DNA from 2 places in the Pantoea sp. SM3640 genome. Region 1 is predicted to be linked to the other one. Evidence: predicted binding sites of a transcription regulator. Region 1 holds the regulator's gene; the other holds the start of a gene.
What was found. The regulator Fur, encoded in region 1, represses iron uptake genes when iron is present. The targets are predictions, from matches to a motif close to ATAATAATGAGAACNACTATCAA.
Positions count from the first base shown of each region.

Region 2: the regulator Fur is predicted to act here: its motif matches at 2,104-2,126, upstream of fepD (Fe(3+)-siderophore ABC transporter permease).

Region 1 covers NZ_CP064872.1:2,729,980-2,734,840, reverse strand. The annotation lists gene nagE (N-acetylglucosamine-specific PTS transporter subunit IIBC) at 1-307, shown strand, start outside; gene glnS (glutamine--tRNA ligase) at 461-2,128, shown strand; gene IV493_RS12730 (hypothetical protein) at 2,365-2,760, shown strand; gene fur (ferric iron uptake transcriptional regulator) at 2,826-3,269, opposite strand; gene fldA (flavodoxin FldA) at 3,616-4,146, opposite strand; gene ybfE (LexA regulated protein) at 4,279-4,554, opposite strand; gene ybfF (esterase) at 4,723-4,861, opposite strand, start outside.
Region 2 covers NZ_CP064872.1:3,418,038-3,422,898, reverse strand. The annotation lists gene fepB (Fe2+-enterobactin ABC transporter substrate-binding protein) at 1-789, shown strand, start outside; gene entS (enterobactin transporter EntS) at 784-2,028, opposite strand; gene fepD (Fe(3+)-siderophore ABC transporter permease) at 2,176-3,165, shown strand; gene fepG (iron-enterobactin ABC transporter permease) at 3,162-4,139, shown strand; gene IV493_RS15880 (ATP-binding cassette domain-containing protein) at 4,136-4,861, shown strand, end outside.

The DNA of each region.
Region 1 (4,861 bases):
GAAAATCTTCAACACCAATCACGCCTTCTGTCTGGAAACGGACAATGGTGTAGAGATTGTAGTGCACATGGGACTGGATACCGTGGCGCTGGAAGGTAAAGGCTTTACCCGTCTCGCTGAAGAAGGGGCCACGGTGGTCGCCGGTCAGCCTGTGCTGGAAATGGACCTTGAATTCCTGAACGCCAATGCCCGCTCAATGGTGAGTCCGGTGGTTGTCAGCAACAGCGATGATTTCGCCGGTCTGACATTACTGGCCCGCGGTCAGGTGGTGGCAGGTGAAACTCCGCTGTATGAAGTGAAAGGCTAATCCCCGCAACAGAACCCCACAGGCAGGAAGCGATTCCTGCCTTTTTTTGTTTTAAAGGCTTAACAAACGGTTGTTTCCCTCAGACGCTTTGTGGATCATACTCCGTTACTTCGTGGTACAAATCACCCGTTATTCGTATTGAGGATTTTTGAGATGAGTGAGGCTGAAGCCCGCCCAACTAACTTTATTCGTCAGATCATTGACGAAGATTTGGCGAGCGGTAAGCACAGCAGCGTGCATACCCGTTTTCCGCCAGAGCCCAATGGCTATCTGCATATTGGTCATGCGAAATCGATCTGTCTGAATTTTGGCATCGCCCAGGATTATCAGGGGCAATGCAACCTGCGTTTCGACGATACCAATCCGGTTAAAGAGGATGTGGAATTTGTTGAATCCATCAAGCGTGACGTCCAGTGGCTGGGTTTTGAGTGGAGCGGTGAGGTCTGTTACTCATCAAACTATTTTGATCAGCTTTATGACTATGCCATCGAGCTGATTTCTAAAGGTCTCGCCTACGTAGATGAGCTGAGTCCGGATCAGATTCGCGAATATCGCGGCACCCTGAAAGAGCCGGGCAAAAACAGCCCTTATCGCGACCGCAGCGTGGAAGAGAACCTGGCGCTGTTTGAGAAGATGCGTAACGGTGAGTTTGCCGAGGGCACGGCCTGTCTGCGCGCTAAAATCGACATGGCCTCTAATTTCATCGTGATGCGCGATCCGGTGCTTTACCGCATCAAGTTCGCGGAACACCACCAGACCGGCAACAAGTGGTGCATCTACCCGATGTATGACTTTACCCACTGCATCTCTGATGCGCTGGAAGGCATTACGCACTCGCTGTGTACGCTGGAGTTCCAGGACAACCGTCGACTTTATGACTGGGTGCTGGATAACATCACCATACCGGTTCATCCGCGTCAGTATGAGTTTTCGCGCCTGAATCTGGAGTATGCGGTGATGTCGAAACGCAAACTCACTCAGCTGGTGACTGAGAAGCACGTAGAAGGCTGGGACGATCCGCGCATGCTGACCGTTTCAGGTCTGCGTCGTCGCGGATATACCGCCGCCTCTATCCGCGAATTCTGCCGTCGTATTGGCGTGACCAAGCAGGATAACATCGTGGAGATGGCCTCGCTGGAATCCTGTATTCGCGACGACCTGAACGAGAACGCGCCACGTGCCATGGCCGTGCTGGACCCGCTGAAAGTGGTGATTGAAAATCTGCCAGCAGGCCATAACGAAATCATCACTATGCCAAATCATCCGGGTAAACCGGAGATGGGCACGCGTGAAGTGCCGTTCAGCCGTGAGATCTGGATCGACCGTGCCGATTTCCGCGAAGAGGCGAACAAGCAATATAAGCGTCTGGTGCTGGGCAAAGAAGTCCGCCTGCGTAATGCCTATGTGATTCGTGCTGAGCGCGTCGCTAAAGATGAAGCGGGCAACATCACCTGCATCTACTGCACCAGCGACACAGATACGCTGAGCAAAGATCCTGCCGATGGCCGTAAGGTCAAAGGGGTGATTCACTGGGTGTCTGCGGATCACGCGCAGCCAGCAGAGTTCCGTCTGTATGATCGTCTGTTCAGTGTGCCAAATCCGGGCGCGGCAGAGGACTTCCTGGCGGTAATCAATCCTGAGTCACTGGCGATCAAACAGGGCTTTGTGGAACCGGGCCTGCGCGATGCAGAACCGACCACTCCATTCCAGTTTGAACGTGAAGGTTATTTCTGTGCCGACAGCGTTTACTCTAAACCGTCGCAGCTGGTGTTTAACCGCACCGTCGGTCTTCGTGATACCTGGGCGAAAACCGGCGAATAAATTTTTTTGAGGCTGACCTCATAAAATGACAAAAGGGCGATTTATCGCCCTTTTTTGTTGCCCCGATTTTAATCATTGCCGACGATTATTCTGACCTAACCGCAACCGATTAAATGCCGCATTGTGAGAGAAATCTGAGTTTAAAAAAATTAATCAATTTCCGGATGTGAATTATCCGCTTTCAGGTAGGCTATGCGCTCTCAGAGGTTGCAAAGCGGGTTACAGAAGGAAAAAAAATGACAGTTCTCGCCCAGGAAGCCAGAAACAGTGTGGTCGTTTTACATCAGCTCATTGAACGTATTTTTAACCAGCCTGCCGGATCTGATGACAGTTTTGAGCTGCTGATGTCCTATTTCCATCCTGAATTCCGCATGGTCACTCCAAAGGGCAGAGAGTGCAATCTGAACGAGGTCGAGGAACTCTTCAGGCAGTTGCAGGGACAGCGCGAAGGGATGCGTATTGCCACCTGCGAGCACGTCATCCTTTCTCATCATGAGAAAGAGATCACCGTGCAGTATCGCGAAATGCAGATGATGAATGGCAATAATCAGAGCCGTATTTCGCTGGCGATACTGGACTGCAGCAGCTCCATTCCACGCTGGCGCTATCTGCAGGAGACGCTGGTCGCCTGATATCACAGCCCAGGACAGACGAAAAAAAACCGGTGAATTCACCGGTTTTTTTATTTCAGTTCGCGTTACTGGTCGTGCAGGGTTTCATCTTCCCGGCAATCGCCCAGCGTACAGTGTCCATAGAGATAGAGGCTGTGGTTGGTCAGCTTGATGCCATGACGGGTGGCGATTTCGCGCTGACGCGTTTCGATCGACTCATCGCTGAACTCAATAACTTTGCCGCAATCCAGGCAGATCAGATGATCGTGGTGATGCTGCTGCGTCAGTTCAAAGACAGATTTGCCGCCTTCAAAGTTATGACGGGTCACGATACCAGCGTCATCAAACTGGTTCAGAACACGGTAAACGGTAGCCAGGCCAATCTCTTCGCCGATGTCGATCAGGCGTTTGTACAAATCTTCCGCACTGACGTGATGGCACTCAGGTTCCTGAAGCACTTCCAGAATTTTCAGTCTGGGCAGCGTCACTTTCAGGCCAGCCTTCTTTAATGCGGTGTTGTTGTCAGTCATGCGGATTTTGTCCTGTCACTATATTCACTTTTGTGGCTTGTCGCCTTGAATGTCGATCTGCGCTCATTCTCATTTGCGTCTCATTATAGAACTGAAGCGATGAAATGAAAACCAGAGGGCGTGCCTGAATCATCACGGGCTGTGGGGGATAGGTCACCGGGCCGGGGAGGATTCTGGCAGATGTCTGTTGGTACATCGCTTAGTCTTGCCGCCTGAGAAATAAGCGGAAGATCGATGCGGGTATTCTACAGATTAAACGGAGAAAGTTAAAAAAATGTGGCTATTATTTCTATAGGAATTTCCATTGCCTCAATGTGAGCTGGCGCTCACATTGAGTCGGGCAGGATCAGGCTTCGAGGATATCTTTCAGCTGCAGTTCATCAGAAATCTGCTTAACCCACTGCTCTACGCGCTGGTTAGTCAGTTCAGGCTGGCGATCTTCATCAATGGCCAGACCCAGGAAGTGGGTATCATCGGCCAGACCTTTTGAGGCTTCGAAGTGGTAACCTTCGGTTGGCCAGTGTCCGACAATCACGGCACCGTGCGGCTCAATGATGTCACGGATTGTGCCCATCGCATCACAGAAGTACTCCGCGTAATCTTCCTGATCGCCGCAGCCAAACAGCGCAACCAGCTTGCCGTTGAAATCGATCTCTTCCAGCGTCGGGAAAAAGTCATCCCAGTCGCACTGCGCTTCACCGTAGTACCAGGTCGGAATGCCCAGCAGCAGGATATCAAACGCTTCCAGATCTTCTTTTGTGCTTTTCGCGATGTCATGCACTTCTGCAACGTCTGTACCCAGCTGTTTCTGGATCATTTTTGCAATGTTTTCGGTATTGCCGGTATCGCTGCCAAAGAAGATGCCTACAAGTGCCATGAGTAAAATAACCTCTTAAATCCTGATAATGAGATGTGTGCCGCAGCACATTTCAGCGAATAATAGCAGACGAGAGAAAACCGGTGAACGGTTAAAGCCCCGACATTTGCTCCTGCGTGCGATTTGCCCGCATTAATCCAGTTTGAGCTGTGCCAGCAGCATCTGTTCAATCAGCTCGCTGCGGCTGAGATTGCGCTGCTCTGCCAGCGTGTTGAGCGCATCGACGGCTTCACTGTTCATTTTCAGTTCGACACGACGAAGTCCGCGTCCTTTGTCACGTTTGAGTTGATTGCGCTTGTTGATGCGCAGCTGTTCATCACGCGAAAGCGGACTGGTTTTGGGGCGACCAGGGCGGCGCTCATCAGCAAAGAGATCGAGCGTCGTGCGGTCAGTCTGTTCTTTTGCCATGGCTTAGTAAAACTGAATGGGGGCGGGCGCCAGTCACTCACCGCGCAGATTATAAATTATTGGCTATTGCCGCAGCAAAACGGACGCGCGGCAAAATTTTAGCGCGCCATCATACTTCACGCTTACTCCGGACGCCAATCCTAAACCTTTGCCGCCATCTATTTGCTTTTAAAGCGCAAAAAAGCGACGGACACTGCGCAAAACGGCATCGGGTTTCTCTGCATGAACCCAGTGTCCCGCGCCTCCAATGACATGTGCCTGCGCGGCCGGGAACTGCTGCAACAGCGCATCGCGGTAGCGGTTGTCC
Region 2 (4,861 bases), 690 kb from region 1:
CTGCTGGCGATTGATGCGCCAGTAGTTGCCAGTGGCGCAACCGCACCCGGCAGCCGGCTGGCTGATGAGCAGGGATTCTTCCGGCAGTGGGGGCGTGTGGCGAAACAGCGTGGCGTAAAGCGGCTCTATATTGGTGAACCCAATGCGGAAGCGATCGCTGCGGAAGCGCCAGACCTGATTGTGGTCAGCGCCACCGGTAATGATTCAGCGATCAAACTGGCCGATCAGCTCTCGGCGATTGCACCGGTACTGGTCGTTAACTATGACGATAAAAGCTGGCAGCAGCTGGTGACGCTGCTGGGTGAGGCGACCGGGCATGAGGCGGATGCCGCTGCCCGGATAAGCGAGTTCGACGCGCGTGAAAAGGCGCTGAAGGCAAAGCTGACCCTGCCTCCGCAGCCGGTTTCTGCAATGGTGTGGAACGGAGATGGCCGGGCTGTGAATCTCTGGACGGAGGCATCGGCACAGGGGAAGTTACTGCAGGAGCTGGGCTTCACGCTGGCAACGCCACCGGCGACGCTTCAGTCTGCTCACAGCATGGGACAGCGTAAAGATATTCTTCAGCTGTCAGGCGAAAATCTGGCGGAAGGCCTGAATGGACAGACTTATCTGCTGTTTGCCGCCGAAGATAACACGGCTGCGCAGGTAATGAGCAATGCTTTTCTGGCGCAGGCCCCAGCGGTGCGCGCTAAAGCGGTCTATGCGCTGGGGCTGGATAGCTTTCGTCTCGACTACTACAGCGCCAGTCATTTACTGACGCGGCTGGAAGCGCTGTTCGTGAAATCATGATGTGGCATCGTCGGAGGCAGGCCGTTGATAGCGTCGCAGGCGGGCCATCAGCAGCCACATGATGAGACCCAGCACGGTGGCTGCCAGGCCAGAGAGGGCGGCGGCCTGCTGCGGCAAAAGCAGTGAACCCATCGCGCCAATTATTGCTGCACCTATCGCATCGCCGGTGACATTCTGCGCTGTCCAGAGGCTGTTGATCCTGCCAAGCAGCGCATCGGGCGTCAGCGTCTGAATCATCGCGTACTGCACCAGGCTGCTGATGGCACTGAAATAACCAAAGGCTACGAGGCAGATCAGACTCAGGCTGAACCACGGCATCAGGCTGAACAGAGCCAGTGCGACGAATGCCGCGATGGCACTGACCAGAATCAGGCGGCCCGGCTGTGGCGACTGTGCCAGCCGTCCGCTGGTCAGCGCGCCTGTCGCAGCACCCAACGGCACGGCGGCGTACATCAGTCCCAGCGCCGTCAGACCGACCTGCCAATGAGGGGCCAGCGCCGGATAGAGCACACGCACCGCGCTGGCTAGCGTTACCAGCGCGCCAGTCAGCGCCGCCATACCTACAATTGGCGTATCGAACAGAAAGCGGACGCCGCTGCTTAGTGCCTTTATGGGATGTTCACGCGGCTGCGGCGGTGGCGCAAGCGGCGGCAATCGCAACAGGGTTAACACCGTCAGCAGCGTGCCGAACGCGGCCAGCCCGTAGTTCCACGCCACACCGCCCTGAGCAATCACCATACCCGCAATCGCGGGTGACAGAATCGCGCCAAAGCGCACCGTCAGCATAGTAATGGCACCCGCCTTCATCAGATTCTCACGCCCGACCAGCGCCGGCGTGGCCGCCAGCAGCGCCGTGACGCCTATCGCGCCGAAAAAACCATCCCAGAGTCCCAGCACGAAGACGGCGATGACCGACGGTGAAGGGAGCAGGGCATTAATGCACAACGCGGCAAAGCCCAGGCCACAGGTGGATCGGGCAAACAGGATCAGGCGACGACGCTCATAGCGATCGGCCAGCACGCCGCCGGTCAGCAGACCGATAAACATACCGGCTCCGGCCAGCGTCACCGCCAGTCCTACCAGCAATGGTGATTGCGTCAGTTGCTGAATCTGAACCGGGACCGCCACCGCCAGCATGCCGAGAGCGACAATCGAGATAAAGCGGGCGATAAACAGGGCGCGAAAGGCGGGATGGGTTCTCAGCAGAGTGAGATCGATAAAATGGGAGGGTTTGTTCATAGCGTCGCTTTTTAGCACCCATTTTCCTCATTATTGAATCTGAGAGTCATGGTAACATACAAAAAATAGTTAATAACGATAACAAGTATCATTATCATAAACACTCGCAATTGCGAGCCATGTTGAATTCGTGAAGGTTTAAACGTTATGCGTCAACTCCGTGCAATAGCCGGTTCAGGGATGCTGCTATTGTTGCTTATTGCGCTCAGCCTGATGCTGGGAGCCAGACCTGTACCCTTTCATGATGTCACACATGCCTTACTCTCCGACTGCAGCCGCATCGATTGCGTGATCGTGCGCGATGCCCGGCTGCCGCGAACCCTTGCGGGACTGCTGGCCGGGATCAGTTTAGGTCTGGCGGGCGCACTGATGCAGAGCCTGACGCGCAATCCCCTGGCCGATCCAGGCATTCTTGGTGTGAATGCCGGAGCGGGTTTTGCGGTGGTGCTTGGCATTGCCCTCTCTGGCGCCGATTCTCCTGCGGAATGGCTGGGTTTTGCTTTTACGGGTGCACTGCTGGCGTCGCTGCTGGTGGCCATGACGGGTGCGATCGGCGGCGGCCGCGTGAATCCGCTGCGTCTGACGCTGGCAGGCGTGGCGCTGGGTGCGGTGCTGGAGGGTTTAACATCTGGCCTGTCGCTGCTTAATCCCGATATTTACGATCATCTGCGTTTCTGGCACAGCGGCTCGCTGGATATCCGCAATTTCGCCATTCTGCGCACTGTCTTTCCGGCGGTCGTAGCCGGGAGCCTGCTGGCGTTGCTGCTGGCACGTTCGCTCAACAGCCTGAGTATGGGCGGAGATATGGCAACCGCGCTGGGCACCCGTGTGATGCGTACTCAACTGGTGGGATTGCTGGCGATTGCACTGCTGAGCGGTGCGGCGACGGCGGCAGTCGGCCCCATCGCCTTTGTCGGGTTAATGACACCGCATCTGGCCCGCTGGCTGCTGGGCAACGATCATCGCTGGATGCTGCCGGGAACCCTGGTGATCACTCCCTGTCTGCTGCTGGCGGCCGATATTCTGGGACGGCTGCTGGTGCCGGGTGAACTGCGCGTGTCAATTGTCACGGCCATTCTCGGTGCGCCGATGCTGATTGTGCTGGTGCGCCGTAAGCTGGGAAGAGGGCAGATATGACACGGACGATGATCAATGCGCTGCTGCTGATGGCCTGCGGGGCGCTGGCTTTTCTGGGCGTCACGCGCGGCACCTTACCGATCTCCGCCAGCCAGTTATGGGCACTTCTCAACGGCGAGGCAGCGCGCAATGTTCAGCTGATTGTACTGGAGTGGCGTCTGCCGCGCGTCATGATGGCGCTGCTGATTGGTGCGGCGCTGGGCGTCAGCGGGGCGATTTTCCAGTCGCTGCTGCGCAACCCGCTGGGCAGTCCCGATATTCTGGGTTTCAACACTGGCGCTTACAGCGGTGTGCTGGTGGCGCTGGTGCTGTTCCAGCAAAACATGGAAGGGATGACGCTGGCGGCGCTGGCAGGCGGGCTGCTCACTGCAGGTGTGGTCTGGCTGTTCAGCTGGCGCAACGGCGTGGAGACCTTCCGGCTGATTATTGTGGGCATCAGCGTGCGGGCACTGCTGATGGCGCTGAACAGCTGGCTGATTATCAGTGCTTCACTGGAGGCGGCACTGAGTGCCGGGCTCTGGAGCGCCGGTTCACTTAACGGCATTACCTGGGCAAAAACCATGCCGGTGATCACCGTGCTGCTGCTGGCGCTGCTGGCAACAGGCATGCTGGCCCGCCGCATGCGACTGCTGGAGATGGGTGACGACACGGCCTGCGCGCTGGGCGTTCCGGTTGAGCGCAGCCGCATCATGCTGATGCTGACGGGCGTTATCCTCACCGCCGCCTCGACGGCGCTGGCCGGTCCGATCTCTTTTATTGCGTTGCTGGCACCGCAGATTGCGCGGCGGCTCAGTGGTGGTACTAAAGGCGCGCTGCCGCTGGCTGCCTTGTGTGGCGCGCTGCTGTTAATCGCCGCGGATTACGCCGCGCAGCACTTTTTCCTGCCTTATCAGCTGCCGGTTGGCGTGATCACGGTCAGTCTGGGCGGACTCTATCTGATTGCGCTACTGGTGCGGGAGGCACGACGTCAATGAAAGTGACAACACGTTTGCAGGGTGACGCGCTGACGCTGGGCTATGACAAAAAAATCGTGGCGGAGAATCTCTCTGTCGCGATCCCTGACGGTGAGCTGACCGTGATCATCGGTCCCAACGCCTGCGGAAAATCGACGCTGCTGCGTACCTTAAGCCGCCTGGTCTCGCCGCTACAGGGCGAGGTGCTGCTGGATGGCAATACGATTGCTCACTACGCTACCAAAGAGGTGGCACGCCGGCTGGGGCTGCTGCCGCAAAGCTCGAACGCGCCTGCGGGTATCAGCGTCAGCGAACTGGTGGCGCGCGGGCGTTATCCGCACCAGTCGCTGTTCGGGCGCTGGCGACAGGAAGATGAGGCAGCGGTGCAGCAGGCCATGCAGGCCACCGGCGTGGCCGGTTTAGCGCAGCAGCAGGTTGATACGCTCTCTGGCGGTCAGCGGCAGCGGGTGTGGATTGCGATGGTGCTGGCTCAGCAGACACCGCTATTGCTGCTGGATGAACCGACCACCTGGCTGGATATCGCCCATCAGATTGAACTGCTGGAATTAATGCAGGATCTCAATCAGCAGCATGGCCGAACGCTGGTGGTGGTGCTGCACGATCTTAATCAGGCGTGCCGCTACGCCAGCCACCTGATAGCGATGCGCGACGGGAAAATCGTTGCCGAAGGGAAACCGGCGGAGATTGTGACGCCGGAACTGATAGAAGCGATCTACGGCCTG